DNA from 2 places in the Kitasatospora sp. NPDC003701 genome. Region 1 is predicted to be linked to the other one. Evidence: riboswitches for the same ligand, from Rfam matches in the RefSeq annotation. Region 1 holds a riboswitch; the other holds the start of a gene.
The links. Region 1 has a riboswitch for glycine ahead of gcvT (glycine cleavage system aminomethyltransferase GcvT). Riboswitches for the same ligand answer to the same signal wherever they lie in the genome.
Positions count from the first base shown of each region.

Region 2: linked by a shared signal. The riboswitch ahead of gcvP (aminomethyl-transferring glycine dehydrogenase) and the one ahead of gcvT (glycine cleavage system aminomethyltransferase GcvT) in region 1 are both predicted to bind glycine.

Region 1 covers NZ_JBSFNM010000011.1:50,259-57,362, reverse strand. The annotation lists gene glyA (serine hydroxymethyltransferase) at 6-1,274, opposite strand; gene gcvH (glycine cleavage system protein GcvH) at 1,357-1,734, opposite strand; gene gcvT (glycine cleavage system aminomethyltransferase GcvT) at 1,824-2,945, opposite strand; glycine riboswitch at 3,175-3,280, opposite strand; gene ACWDRR_RS13280 (enhanced serine sensitivity protein SseB) at 3,576-4,370, shown strand; gene ACWDRR_RS13275 (enhanced serine sensitivity protein SseB C-terminal domain-containing protein) at 4,517-5,458, shown strand; gene ACWDRR_RS13270 (ABC transporter permease) at 6,079-7,068, shown strand.
Region 2 covers NZ_JBSFNM010000027.1:92,912-100,015, reverse strand. The annotation lists gene ACWDRR_RS24595 (DNA polymerase IV) at 1-419, shown strand, start outside; gene ACWDRR_RS24590 (MFS transporter) at 562-2,052, opposite strand; gene ACWDRR_RS24585 (YsnF/AvaK domain-containing protein) at 2,195-3,178, opposite strand; partial or broken gene ACWDRR_RS24580 (PRC-barrel domain-containing protein) at 3,167-3,541, opposite strand; glycine riboswitch at 3,765-3,868, shown strand; gene gcvP (aminomethyl-transferring glycine dehydrogenase) at 4,108-7,008, shown strand.

The sequences.
Region 1 (7,104 bases):
CCGAATCACAGGTTCGGGTAGAGCGGGTACTTCTCGGCGAGGGCGGTGACCCGGGCCTTCAGCGCGGCGGCGACGGTCTCGTCGAAGGCGGGCTTGAGCGCCTCGGCGATGATGTCGGCGACCTCGCGGAAGTCCTCGGCCTGGAAGCCGCGGGTGGCCAGGGCCGGGGTGCCGATCCGCAGGCCGGAGGTGACCATCGGCGGGCGCGGGTCGTTCGGGATGGCGTTGCGGTTGACCGTGATGCCGACCTCGTGCAGGCGGTCCTCGGCCTGCTGGCCGTCGAGCTGGCTGTTGCGCAGGTCGACCAGGACCAGGTGGACGTCGGTGCCGCCGGACAGCACCGAGGCGCCGGCCTCGGCGACGTCGGCCCGGAGCAGACGCTCGGCGAGGATCCGGGCGCCGTCCAGGGTGCGCTGCTGGCGCTCCTTGAACTCCTCCGAGGCGGCGACCTTGAAGGCGACGGCCTTGCCGGCGATCACGTGCTCCAGCGGGCCGCCCTGCTGGCCGGGGAAGACCGCGGAGTTGATCTTCTTGGCCCACTCGGCCTTGGAGAGGATGACGCCGCCGCGCGGGCCGCCCAGGGTCTTGTGGGTGGTGGTGGTGACCACGTCCGCGTACGGCACCGGGTTGGGGTGCAGGCCCGCGGCGACCAGACCGGCGAAGTGCGCCATGTCGACCATCAGCAGGGCGCCGACCTCGTCGGCGATCCGGCGGAACGCGGCGAAGTCCAGCTGGCGCGGGTAGGCGGACCAGCCGGCGATGATCAGCTTCGGCTGGTGCTCCTTGGCGAGGCGCTCGACCTCGGCCATGTCGACCTGACCGGTCTTGTCGTCGACGTGGTACGCGGCCACGTTGTAGAGCTTGCCGGAGAAGTTGATCTTCATGCCGTGGGTCAGGTGACCACCGTGGGCCAGCGACAGGCCCAGGATGGTGTCGCCCGGCTGGATCAGCGCGAACATCGCGGCGGCGTTGGCCTGCGCGCCGGAGTGCGGCTGGACGTTGGCGTGCTCGGCGCCGAACAGGGCCTTGATCCGGTCGATCGCGATCTGCTCGACCACGTCGACGTGCTCGCAGCCGCCGTAGTAGCGGCGGCCGGGGTAGCCCTCGGCGTACTTGTTGGTCAGCACCGAGCCCTGGGCCTCCATGACCGCCACCGGGGCGAAGTTCTCGGAGGCGATCATTTCCAGGGTGGTCTGCTGGCGGTGCAGCTCGGCGTCGACCGCGGCGGCGATCTCCGGGTCGAGCGAGTGCAGGGACTGGTTGAGAACCGTCATGGTGTGGTCTTCCCGGGGAGGAGAGGGACGGCGGAGGAGGCCGGGGCGGCCGCCGCGCTGCGGCCGCCCCGAACGGGCTGGATCAGGCCGGGTTGGTGAGGGCGTTGTACTCGTCGGCGCTGAGCAGCTCGTCGGTGGACTCGACGCGCACCTTGAACAGCCAGCCGCCCTCGAAGGGGGCGCTGTTGACCAGGGCGTTGTCGTCCAGGACGGCCTGGTTGACCTCGACGATCTCGCCGGTGACCGGCGAGTAGAGGTCGCTGACCGACTTGGTGGACTCGAGCTCGCCACAGGTCTCACCCGCGGTCACGGTGTCGCCGACCTCGGGCAGCTGCACGTAGACGATGTCACCGAGGGCGTCGGCCGCGTGGGCGGTGATGCCGACCGTGGAGACACCGTCCTCGGCGGCGGTCAGCCACTCGTGCTCCTTGGTGTACTGCAGGTGCTGGGGGTTGCTCATGGCGTCATTCTCCAGGATGGGAAGCGGGTACGACGAAGCGGGCCGCCGCGGGGACGGCTTCGACGTGGATCTTCGGGAAGAGCGGGGCCTCAGCGGGCGCGCTTGTAGAACGGCAGCGCCACGACCTGCACCGGCTCGTGCTTGCCGCGCACGTCCACCGCGACGGTGGTGCCCGGGGCGGCGTGCGCCGCGTCCACGTAGGCGATCGCGATCGGCTTGCCCAGGGTGGGGGAGGGCGCGCCGGAGGTGATCCGGCCGATCGGCTCGCCGTCGGTGGTCACCACGGTGTACTCGGCGCGCGGGACGCGCTTGCCCTCGGAGACCAGGCCGACCAGCACCCGCGGCGGGTTGGCCTCGGCCGCGGCGGCGGCCTGCTCCAGGGCCTTGCGGCCGACGAACGCGCCGTCGTTGGTGGTCTTGTCGAAGCGGACCACCCGGCCCAGACCGGCGTCGAACGGGGTCAGGTCGGTGGAGAGCTCGTGCCCGTAGAGCGGCATGCCGGCCTCCAGGCGCAGCGTGTCGCGGCAGGAGAGGCCGCAGGGGACGAGCCCGCGGCCGGTGCCGGCCTCGGTCAGCGCGGTCCAGATGTGCGCGGCGTCGCCCGGGTTGCAGAAGATCTCGAAGCCGTCCTCGCCGGTGTAACCGGTGCGGGCGAGCAGCACGTCGCGGCCGGCCACCTGGGCCGGGAGGATCGCGTAGTACTTCAGGCCGGGCAGGTCGGCCTCGGTGGTGTCGGCCAGGATCGCGGTCGACTCCGGGCCCTGCACGGCGATCAGCGAGTAGGTGTCGCGGTCGTCGGTGACGACGGCGTCGTAGCCCTTGGCGCGGGCGATCAGCTCGTCCAGCACCAGCTGGGCGTTGGAGGCGTTGGCGACGACCAGGAAGGCGTCCTCGCGCAGGCGGTAGACGATCAGGTCGTCCAGGATGCCGCCGTCCTCGGCGCAGATCATGGTGTAGCGGGCGCGCAGCTCGCCGAGCGCGGAGACGAAGCCGACCAGCGCGTGGTCCAGCATCTCGCCGGCCTGCGGGCCGGTCACGGTGATCTCGCCCATGTGGGAGAGGTCGAAGAGACCGGCCTTGGTGCGGACGGCGAGGTGCTCCTCGCGCTCGCTGCCGTAGCGCAGCGGCATGTCCCAGCCGGCGAAGTCGGTCATGGTCGCGCCGAGGGCGCGGTGCAGCGCGTCGAGCGCGGTGAGGCGGAGGGACGACATGGCCTGGAACTCCTCGGTCTGGGCACTCAGGTGTGCGCACGCCGGACCGGTCCCGCTCGGGGACCGAGCCTGCGCGCGGGCATGCGGCGGCTGGGTCTCCCCATCTGTCGTCGAACCTGAGAGCTTCACCGCACGCGGGCCCGCAGCGCTTTACAGCTAACAGGACAGCATGGCGGCTTGCACCGTGGGTGGGCGCACGACAGGGCCGTGCGCCGCTTTCCAGATGTGCCTAACCCGTGCGGTAGGGGGGCCTGAGAGATTCCGGGGAGGACTTGCTCCTTCGGCGCCGGCTGTGCCGCCTCTCGGGGCACTCCGGACTCTCCCGCGCGGGTTCGAGCGGCCGGTATGGAGTTAGGGGCCTCGGCGGGAATACGCGGAGACGCGGACATCATGGCACGTCCCGGCGGAAGACGGGAGAGGGGCCCCGGGCCCGGCCTCCGACCGGCCTCCCGGGCCCGGTCCGGCGGGTCTCCCGGGCCCGTTCCCGCCGCCGTCCCCCCGCCGGCCCGCCGCTGTCCCCGCGGCCGTGCCGGGCCCGCCCCGGCCGCCGGCACCGGCGCGCCCCGCGGCCCCGGCGGCGGGCCCGCTAGGCTGCTCGGCGTCGGCGAGCAGAGGACGGTACAGCGGCACATGGGGTACCCGGTGGAGCAGCAGCAGGGGTGGATCGGCCCGGAGGCGGTGCCCCCGGGCGGCGGGTGGCCGGCGAACGAGCTGGAGCAGGTGCTCACCGCCGCGCTCGGCGATCCGGGCGCGACCCCGCGGGTGTTCGAGGTGCTGGCCCGCAGCCAGGTGTGGGTCCCGCTGCCGGCCGGGGCCGACCCGCAGGGCCAGGCGCTGGACCTGCCGGTCATCGAGCTGGCCGGCGACCCCTACGTCCCGGTCTTCTCCTCGCAGGAGGTGTTCCTGCAGCAGGTGCCCGGCACGGCGTTCGCGATCGCGCCGGTCTGGGAGTTCGCCCGCGGGCTGCCGCTGGGCGTGGGCATCGCGGTGAACCCGGACGCGCCGGTGGGCATCCCGGTGCCGCCGCAGGGCGTCGCCGAGCTGCGGCGCGGCCCGCGCGAGGACCGCTGGGACGCCCCGGAGGCGCCGAGCGGCGGCCGGGTGGCGCTGCGCGAGCCGGTACCGGGCGAGGACCCGGAGGCCTTCCTGGCCGCGTGCCGGTACGAACTGTCGGCCCTGCCCGGCGTACTGACCGCCAGGCGGGCGCTGGCCAGCGTCGAGGGCGAGCCGACGGTGATGTTCGTCGGCGTCCAGCTCGACCCGGCGGGTCCGGCCGAACCGGCCGCGGTGAACGAGGCACTGGGCCGCGCGCTGGGAACCGCGCCGCTGCCCGGCGGCGTCCACCTCGTGCTGCTCGACCTCGCGGAGGATCCCGTGGTCGAGTGGTTGCTCAACCGGGTCCAGCCGTTCTACACACGGATGTGACGCGTTCCTCCTCGCCCGGTACCGGGTCGGAGGTCCGAGGCAGGCACGTCGACGTGGCGGTGGTCGGTGGCGCCCCATAGGGTGCCTGCAGATGACCGCCGGGCCGGCGGCAGGTGAGAGAAGAAGAGGCGCAGCGAGGTGGGCGCATGAGTGCGGGAGCGGTAGCGGGCGGTGCACCGGGGCCCTGGGGCCAGGCACCCGCCGGGCGCCCCGGCGCGGATCCGAGAGCGCTGGAGCACGCCCTGCGCGAGGTCGCGCCGGAACGCTGGGAGGCGTACGAGGCGCTGCTGCACGCCCTGGCCGCGGGGCAGGTCTGGATGCTGCTCTGGCACGGTACGCCGGGCAGTGCGGACGCCCAGTACGGGAACATGGAGATCAGCGGCCACGGCTACGCGCCGGCCGTCACCTCGCCCGAGCAGCTGGCGGCGTCCGGCTGGGCGAGGGCGCACGAGGTGATCTCGGGGCGCGAGATCGCCGCCTCGCTCTATCGCACCCGCTGGGGCCTCTGGCTGAATCCGCACGCCCCCGGCGGCGGTGTCGGGGTGCCCTGGGCGGACCTGCGGCGGATCGCGGCCGGTCTGGACCGGCTGCCGGCCGGGCCGCTGAAGCTGAGCGAACCGCAGCTGCCGGCCCAGCAGTTCTTCGCGCTGCTGGAGCGGCAGGCGGTCGAGGTGCGGGCGGTCAAGGCGCTGCGCCGGGCCTGGGTGCAGCCCTCCGTGGGCGAGCCGTACCTGGCGATCGGTCTTGAGCTGTACGAGAGTTCGCCGCCCACGGTGGAGGCCGTCCGGGCGCTGATGCAGCGCGCGATCGCGGTCGCCCCGGAGGGGCTGGCGGTCTCCACGGTGGCCATGGGGGACGAGTACGACCCGGTGGCGCTCTGGATGCGGGCCAACGCGCGGCCGTTCTACGACCGCGAGGCGGGCGGCCACGGCCGTTCGCAGGCGGCGCCGTACCCGCCGGTGCCGCCGCCGCCGTACGCCTCCCAGGCGGGGCCGGCGTACGGCTACGGGACCCAGCCGCCCGGCCCGGCGTGGCCGGGGCAGCAGCAGCCGCCGCAGCAGCCGTGGCCCGGCTACCCCGGGCGCTGACGCCGCCGGGGTAGCCGGGCAGTCCGGGCGTCCGTCGCAACCGGGGGCGCTTCGGGCGCCTTCGCCGCAAGCGGGGGCAGTTCGGTTGTTCGTGTCACAACCACGGGCACTTCGGACGCCGGATACGACGTCCGGCGTTTCGGGTGTTCCCGGCGCGCCGGCGGGTAGTTCGGGTGCATGCACCGCAAATCCCTCGACCAGGACCGACTTGACGACCAGTCAAGTCGGTCCTGGCGTTTTCCGGCCGGATTTCCGCGAGTTCCGCACAGCCTCTTGACATGCATGTAACAGCTATGTGAAGAGGGTAATTCCGAGGATCAGGGGCTGCATGCCAACAGATCACAGTTGGGCATCTGTCGGTTGTCAGGGCTGGCGCAAGCCAGTTCGGATGGCAGAGAGTTCTGCGCAACGCCGCGCGTACTCGGCGCCCCACAAAGGTGAACGCGCAGGCGGACCGCTTGAGCCTCGCGACGCCCCATTCCGCGCGGCCGCAGTACCCGAGCACGTCGCACCGCTGAACACCCGCACCTGTACCTCCGCACGTCCGCACCAGCCGTACCGCCGAACCGGCGACCGGCACCCGTGGGCCGGCCACCGTCGGCGAGGGGACCGAACTGACCATGACCGCACCCATCAAGACCGCCGGGAACACGCCGGAGGCAGCCGCCACCGCGAGCCCGGCCAAGAAGATCGAGGGCCGCTCGCTCGGCCAGATCGCCTGGACCCGCTTCAAGCGGGACAAGGCCGCCGTCGCCGGCGGCGTCGTGGTGATCCTGCTCATCCTGCTCGCCGTGCTGGCCAAGCCGATCGAGTCGGCGTTCGGCCTGGATCCCGACGCGCTCAACCAGGACCTCCTGGACGCCAACCTCGGCGGTCTGCCGTTCGGGGACTGGGGCGGCATGAGCGTCGACCACCCGCTCGGCGTGGACCCGCTGCAGGGCCGTGACCTGCTCTCCCGCGTCATCGAGGGCTCCTGGGTCTCGCTGCTCGTCGCCTTCGGGGCGACCCTGCTCTCCAACACCCTCGGCACCGTGCTCGGCGTGATGGCCGGTTACTACGGCGGCTGGGTGGACGCCCTGATCAGCCGGGTGATGGACGTCTTCCTGGCCTTCCCGCTGCTGCTCTTCGCCATCGCGATCTCCGCCTCGCTCCAGGGCGGCGCGTTCGGCCTGCACGGTCTCCCGCTGCACATCGGCGTGCTGATCTTCGTGATCGGCTTCTTCAACTGGCCCTACATGGGCCGGATCGTGCGCGGCCAGACCCTCTCGCTGCGCGAGCGCGAGTTCGTCTACGCCGCCCGCAGCCTGGGCGCCCGGGGGCCGTTCATCCTGTTCAAGGAGCTGCTGCCCAACCTGGTCGGTCCGATCCTGGTCTACTCGACCCTGCTGATCCCGACCAACATCCTCTTCGAGGCGGGCCTCAGCTTCCTCGGCGTCGGCATCCAGGCCCCGCAGGCGTCCTGGGGCGGGATGCTCAACGACGCGATCAAGTACTACCAGGTGGACCCCCAGTACATGGTGGTCCCCGGTATGGCGATCTTCCTCACGGTGCTCGCCTTCAACCTGCTCGGCGACGGGCTGCGTGACGCCCTCGATCCCAAGAGCAACTGACAATCCGTCAGGACCCTCCGATCCGCCACCACTTCC
Region 2 (7,104 bases), on a different contig from region 1:
CCCAGGTGGACATCACCGGCGGTGTGCGGCTGCTCGGTGTCGGGGTCTCGCAACTGGCGGACTACACCCAGGAGGACCTCTTCGCGCAGGCCGGCCGGGAGGAGGCGGGGGAGCCGGGGGCGGCCGAGGCCGAGGCGGAGGAGGACGACGGCCCGGAGCCCGAGGCGCCCGCGGTGCGGCACTGGATGCCCGGGCAGGACGTGCGGCACGCGGAGTTCGGGCCGGGGTGGGTGCAGGGCAGCGGCGTCGGCCGGGTGACGGTGCGGTTCGAGACGCCGTGGAGCGGGCCGGGCCGGGTGCGGACCTTCGCGGTGGAGGACCCGGCGCTGGAGCCGGCCCGTCCGCTGCCGCTGCGGGGGGACGGGGCCGGGGACGGGGACGCGGCCGGGAGCCCGGACGGCGGTCCGGCGGCGGGCTGAACGCACGAAGCGGCCCCACCCGGCAGGGGGGCCGGGTGGGGCCGCGTGCAGTGCCGGGCCTCTGGCGGTCGCGATGCCCTCGTCGACCGTTCGGGGACCGGTCCCCCGCGCCCTGTCCCTGGGCGCGGGGGCGGACGCCTCGTCAGGCGTCGGTCTTGGCCAGCTCGGGGCTGGAGCCGAGGTCCGCCGCTGCGTTGCCACCGGTGACGGTGACAGCGGGCTTGATGCTGCGGATCAGGAAGGGGACGGCACCGGCGACCGCGCAGACCGCGGCGGCGACCCAGAACGCGTGCTTGTAGGCGTCCAGGGTGGGCAGCGCGATCGGGATCGGCAGCTTCATGGTGTCGCCGGTGAGGATCGCGGCCATCACGGCGGTGCCGATCGCACCACCGACGGTGCGCAGCACGGCGTTCATGCCGTTGGCGATGCCGCTCTGCTCGACCGGGACGGCGCCGTTGATGTAGGCCGGCATCGCCGAGAAGGCGAGGCCGATGCCGAGACCGAAGATCGCCGAGGCGGTGTAGATGTCGGCCTCGTGGCTGTGGCGCACGGCCAGGTAGGCCATCGCGACGGCGCCGAGGACGCCACCGAGGACCAGCGGCAGACGCGGGCCGCGGCGGGCGATCAGCAGGGCGCCGACCGGGGCGGCGACCATCGAGCCGAGCGCCGACGGCAGCAGCATGACGCCGGCGTGCAGCACGGTCGCGGTGAACCCGTAGTGGGCGAACTTCTCCGGGGTCTGGGCGAAGTTGCTGATCACCATGAACGAGCCGTACATGCCGAAGCCGATCAGCAGGCCGGCGAGGTTGGTGAAGGCGACGGCCGGACGGGACATCATCTTCATGTCGACCAGCGGGTGCTTGACCTTGACCTCGATGACGCCCCAGATCAGGGCGACCACGGCGGCGACGGCGAACAGGCCGAGCGTCTTGGTGGAGGTCCAGCCCCAGGTGTTGCCCTGGCTGACCGCGACCAGCAGGGCGGAGAGCCAGCCGGCCAGGGTGATCGCGCCGAGCGGGTCGGCGCCGCCCTCCTTGTCGGTCACCGGGTCGCTGGGCACCCGGAAGGCGACCAGTGCGACCGCGAGCAGGCCGAAGACCAGGCCCATCCAGAAGATGGACTTGTAGCTCCAGTGCTCCAGCAGCAGGCCGGTGGCGACCAGGCCGAGGCCGCTGCCGACACCCATCGAGGCGCTGATGGCGGCGACGCCGCCGGTGACCTTCTGCTTCGGCAGCTCGTCGCGGACGATGCTGATGGCCAGCGGCAGCACACCACCGCCGGCGCCCTGGAGGACGCGGGCGACGACCAGCCAGGTGAAGGAGTGGGTGCTGACCGCGAGCGCCGAGCCCGCGACGAGACCGGCCAGCGAGATCAGCAGCATCGGCTTACGGCCGCGCAGGTCGCCGAAGCGGCCCAGCAGGGGGGTGAGCACGGCGGCGGACAGCAGGTTGGCCGTCATCAGCCAGGTGATGCTGGAGCCCGAGACGCTGAGCTCCTTGGCCAGCGAGGGCAGGATCGGAACGACCGCGGTCTGCACCACGCTGAACGACAGCATCGCCAGGATGAGGGCCGGCAGGACCCGGGCGCTGCTCTGCTTCTCGGCCGCGGTGGTGGGCTGTGGTGCCTCACTCACGGTTGCTTCCTCCCGTACATAGTGAATGAACTGAAGTAACCATGCAGGGAGATACTTCAGTGTGTCAAATATCGATCGGTGAAGCTTTGGCAAAGTCGAAGGACCCCGGACCGTGGAGGTCCGGGGTCCCTGTGTTCCGCCGTCAGGCGAGCGGCCTCAACGGGGCAGGTCGGGACGGGTCGCCGGCGCCCGCGTGCCCGTCCGCGCCCGGGTGTCCACCGAGGCCCGACGGTCCACCGAGGCCCTCTCCGGCGCGCGCGTGCTCGTCGGTACCCGAGCCGGTACCCGAGTGGGAGGCGGTCGGGGAGGCGGCCGGGGAGTGCGCGGAGGAGGGGGCCGGGGTCGAGGCGGCCGCGGTGTTGTCGTGCACCTCGACGTGCTCGCGCCGCAGCTCGTCCCGGATCACCTCCTCGGCGGTGTAGCGCTCGACCACCAGGCGGACCCGCTCGATCGGGGCGAGGTACTTGCGCACGACCGGACGCTCCTCGCGCAGCGTGACCTCCTCCACCGCCTCGGCGATGTCCTTGTCGCTGAGCGAGGCCCGCTCCGCCTCGCCGACCGGCATCCGCTCCACCCGGACCCGCTCGCGGACCACCGGCACCCGGCGCTCCACCGCCTCGCTGGTCACGTACTTGCGCAGCTTCGCGGTGCCCAGCACGTGCCACTCGGTGGTGATGTCCAGCCGCTCCTCGCGGCAGGTGATCTCCACCGGGCCGTTGGGGGCCGACGAGGCCGGGCCCGTGGTGCCGGGCGCCGCGACCTCGGGCGCCGGCGCGACGGCGGCGCCGTCGTGGCCGGCGACCAGCGGAGCCGCCGACGGGCGCTGCTCCGGTGCGGCGGGCGCCGAGGGGGCGGCGGGTGCGGGGGTGCTGAGGGTCCGCACGTTGGCCTCCGTGGCGGGTTCGGACGGCTTGCCGAGGTCGGCGGCCGGGGTGACGGCGGGGGACGGGGGTGTGCTGTCGGCCGAGTGGAAGGCCAGCGGCTTGACCGGGGCCGCGGCGGCCGGCCGGTCGGCGGGCTTCGGCGCGGCCGGCTGGCTCGCGGGCTTCGGCGCGGCGACGGCGGCGGCCGCCGCGGTGCCCGCCGCTGCCGCCGGGGCGGCGGCCGGTACGGCGCCGAAGTCCAGGTCGGCCGGCTCGGAGCCGGAGCCGTCACCGGCCGACGGCTGACCGTCCAGCCGGGTGTCCAGCCCGTAGTAGCGGTAGAGCTGGAGCTCCTGGGCGGGTGACAGGTGCTGGCCCACGCCGAAGTCCGGTGACTCCTTCACCAGCGACTTGTCGTAGGGCACCCGCAGTTCGTCGCCGGAGAACTCGCTCGTGGTCAGGGGGACGAAGGCGTCCCGGCCGAAGATGCCGGTCCGGACGGCGGCCCACTCGGGCTGTCCGGTGGCGTCGTCCAGGTACACCTCGTCGACCGTGCCGATCTTGTCTCCGTTGCGGTCGACCGCCTTGTGGCCGATGAGGTCTCGGGGGTCGATATCGGTCTGCACTCTTTCCTCCAGTGCGCTGCGCCTGCGGAACGCCCGCAGGCCGGCGGCCGGCCCGCCCGTCCCATCCGCCACTTCACACCAAAAGCCATGAAGCGGACACGCGCGACCGGGGCGGGGCCGGACGGGCCCGGAGCTGCGCCGTACGGGTCACGGACCGCTCGCTTCCGTGACCGGACGCACCCGTGATCGAAGGCCCTCCCGCTGGTACCCTGGGCGCGACCGCCGAGCCCGCTCGGGAGAGTCCCCGAGAGCGGAAACCGCTGGTCGGGGCGCCGAAGGAGCAACTCCTCCCCGGAATCTCTCAGGCATCCGTACCGTGTGGGATAGGTCACTCTGGAAAGCAGGGCAGGACTGCCGGCGAGGGAGCCGGCGGGCACCACCCTCACCGACGGTGCAAGCCGGCGGGGCGCCACAGCGCTCCGCGCGGGTGAAGCTCTCAGGTCCCGATGACAGAGGGGGAGGCCTGTCGGGTTCGTCCGCCCAGGTCTGTCCGCTGTCGTCCGCAGCGGCCTTGCCGTCCGGCGTGCGTACCCCCGCCGGTCCGTGACCAGGAGGCCTCGACCACCATGAACGCCCAGCCGAACGCGGGACGCCCCACCACACCCGCGACCCTCACCGAGCTCGAGCAGGCCAGCCCCTTCGAGAACCGCCACATCGGCCCCGACGCCGCGGCGCAGGAGAAGATGCTGGCCCAGGTCGGCTACGGCTCGCTGGACGAGCTCGCCGCCACCGCCGTACCCGAGGCGATCCGCTCCATCACCGGCCTGGACCTGCCCGCCGGCCGCAGCGAGGCCCAGGTCCTCGCCGAGCTGCGCGAGCTCGCCGGTCGCAACACCGTCCTCCAGCCGATGATCGGCCTGGGCTACTACGGCACCTTCACCCCGCCGGTGATCCTGCGCAACGTCCTGGAGAACCCGGCCTGGTACACCGCGTACACGCCGTACCAGCCGGAGATCTCGCAGGGTCGCCTGGAGGCGCTGCTCAACTTCCAGACCCTGGTCTCCGACCTGACCGGCCTGCCCACCTCCGGCTCCTCGCTGCTGGACGAGGGCACCGCGGCCGCCGAGGCGATGGCCCTGGCCCGCCGCGTCACCAAGGTCAAGGGCGGCGTCTTCCTGGTCGACGTCGAGACCCTGCCGCAGACCGTCGCGGTGATAGAGACCCGTGCCGAGCCGACCGGTGTCGAGGTCGTCGTCGCCGACCTCTCGGCCGGCATCCCGGCCGAGATCGCCGAGCGCGGTGTCTTCGGTGTGCTGCTCCAGTACCCGGGCGCCACCGGCGTGGTCCGCGACCTCACCGCGGTGATCGAGCAGGCCCACGGCCTCGGCGCGATCGTCGCCGTCGCCGCCGACCTGCTGGCGCTGACCCTGCTGAAGTCCCCGGGCTCGCTCGGCGCCGACATCGCCTGCGGCACCTCGCAGCGCTTCGGTGTGCCGATGGGCTTCGGCGGCCCGCACGCCGGCTACCTGTCGGTGCGCGCCGAGTACGCCCGCTCGCTGCCCGGCCGCCTGGTCGGCGTCTCCGTCGACGCCGACGGCAACCGCGCCTACCGGCTGGCGCTGCAGACCCGTGAGCAGCACATCCGCCGCGAGAAGGCCACCAGCAACATCTGCACCGCCCAGGTGCTGCTCGCCGTGATGGCCTCGATGTACGCCGTCTACCACGGCCCGGACGGCCTGGCCGACATCGCCCGCCGCACCCACCGCTACGCCGCCGCCCTCGCCGAGGGCCTGCGCGCCGGCGGCGTCGAGCTGCTGCACGGCGAGTTCTTCGACACCGTCACCGCGGTCGTCCCCGGCCGCGCCGCCGCGATCGCCGAGGCCGCCCGCGAGCACGGCATCAACGTCTACCAGGACGGCGAGGACCGGATCTCGGTCTCCACCGACGAGACCACCACCCGCGAGCACCTGGCGGGCGTCTGGGCCGCGTTCGGCGTCGAGGGCGTCGAGACCGCCGAGAGCGCCGAGGCGCTGCCGGCCGCGCTGCTGCGCGAGGACGAGTACCTGACCCACCCGGTCTTCCACAGCCACCGCTCCGAGACCGCCATGCTGCGCTACCTGCGCCGCCTGTCGGACCGCGACTACGCGCTGGACCGCGGCATGATCCCGCTGGGCTCCTGCACCATGAAGCTCAACGCGACCACCGAGATGGAGCCGGTGACCTGGCCGGAGTTCGGCCAGCTGCACCCGTTCGCGCCGATCGACCAGGCCCAGGGCTACCTCACCCTGATCCGCCAGCTGGAGCAGCAGCTGGTCGAGGTGACCGGCTACGACGCCGTCTCGATCCAGCCGAACGCCGGCTCCCAGGGCGAGCTGGCCGGCCTGCTGGCCGTCCGCGCCTACCACCACGCCAACGGTGACGCGCAGCGCGACGTCTGCCTGATCCCGTCCTCCGCGCACGGCACCAACGCGGCCTCCGCCGTGATGGCCGGCATGCGCGTGGTCGTGGTCAAGACCCTGGTCGACGGCGACGTGGACGTCGAGGACCTCAAGGCGAAGATCGAGCAGCACCGTGACAACCTCGCGGTCCTGATGGTCACCTACCCGTCCACCCACGGCGTGTACGAGACCCAGATCACCGACATCTGCGCCCTGGTGCACGAGGCCGGCGGCCAGGTCTACGTGGACGGTGCCAACCTGAACGCCCTGGTCGGCCTGGCCAAGCCGGGCAAGTTCGGCGCGGACGTCTCGCACCTGAACCTGCACAAGACCTTCTGCATCCCGCACGGCGGCGGCGGCCCGGGCGTCGGCCCGGTGGCGGTGCGCGCGCACCTCGCGCCGTACCTGCCGAACCACCCGCTGCAGGCGGAGGCGGGCCCGGCCACCGGCGTCGGCCCGATCTCGGCCGCGCCGTGGGGCTCGGCGGCCATCCTGCCGATCTCCTGGGCGTACGTCCGGCTGATGGGCGGCGAGGGCCTCAAGCGCGCCACCCAGGTGGCGGTGCTGAACGCCAACTACATCGCCAAGCGCCTGGCCCCGCACTTCCCGGTGCTCTACACCGGCCCCGGCGGCCTGGTCGCGCACGAGTGCATCATCGACCTGCGCCCGCTCACCAAGGAGACGGGCGTGTCGGTGGACGACATCGCCAAGCGCCTGATCGACTACGGGTTCCACGCGCCGACGATGTCGTTCCCGGTGGCCGGCACCCTGATGATCGAGCCGACCGAGTCCGAGGACCTGTACGAGATCGACCGGTTCTGCGACGCGATGATCGAGATCCGGGCCGAGATCGAGAAGGTCGGCTCGGGCGAGTGGCCGGCCGAGGACAACCCGCTGCGCAACGCCCCGCACACCGCGGGCGCGCTGGCCGGCGACTGGGCGCACGGCTACTCGCGGCAGGAGGCCGTCTTCCCGGCGGGCGTGAACCCGGCGGACAAGTACTGGCCGCCGGTCAGCCGGATCGACGGCGCGTACGGCGACCGCAACCTGGTCTGCTCCTGCCCGCCGCTGGACGAGTACGGCGTCTGAACGAGGTGGGGTAGTACGGCAGGGCCCCGGCGGAACCTCTTCCGCCGGGGCCCTGCCCGTTGTCCTGCGTCGCTCGGCGGCCGCTCCGCCGCCGGC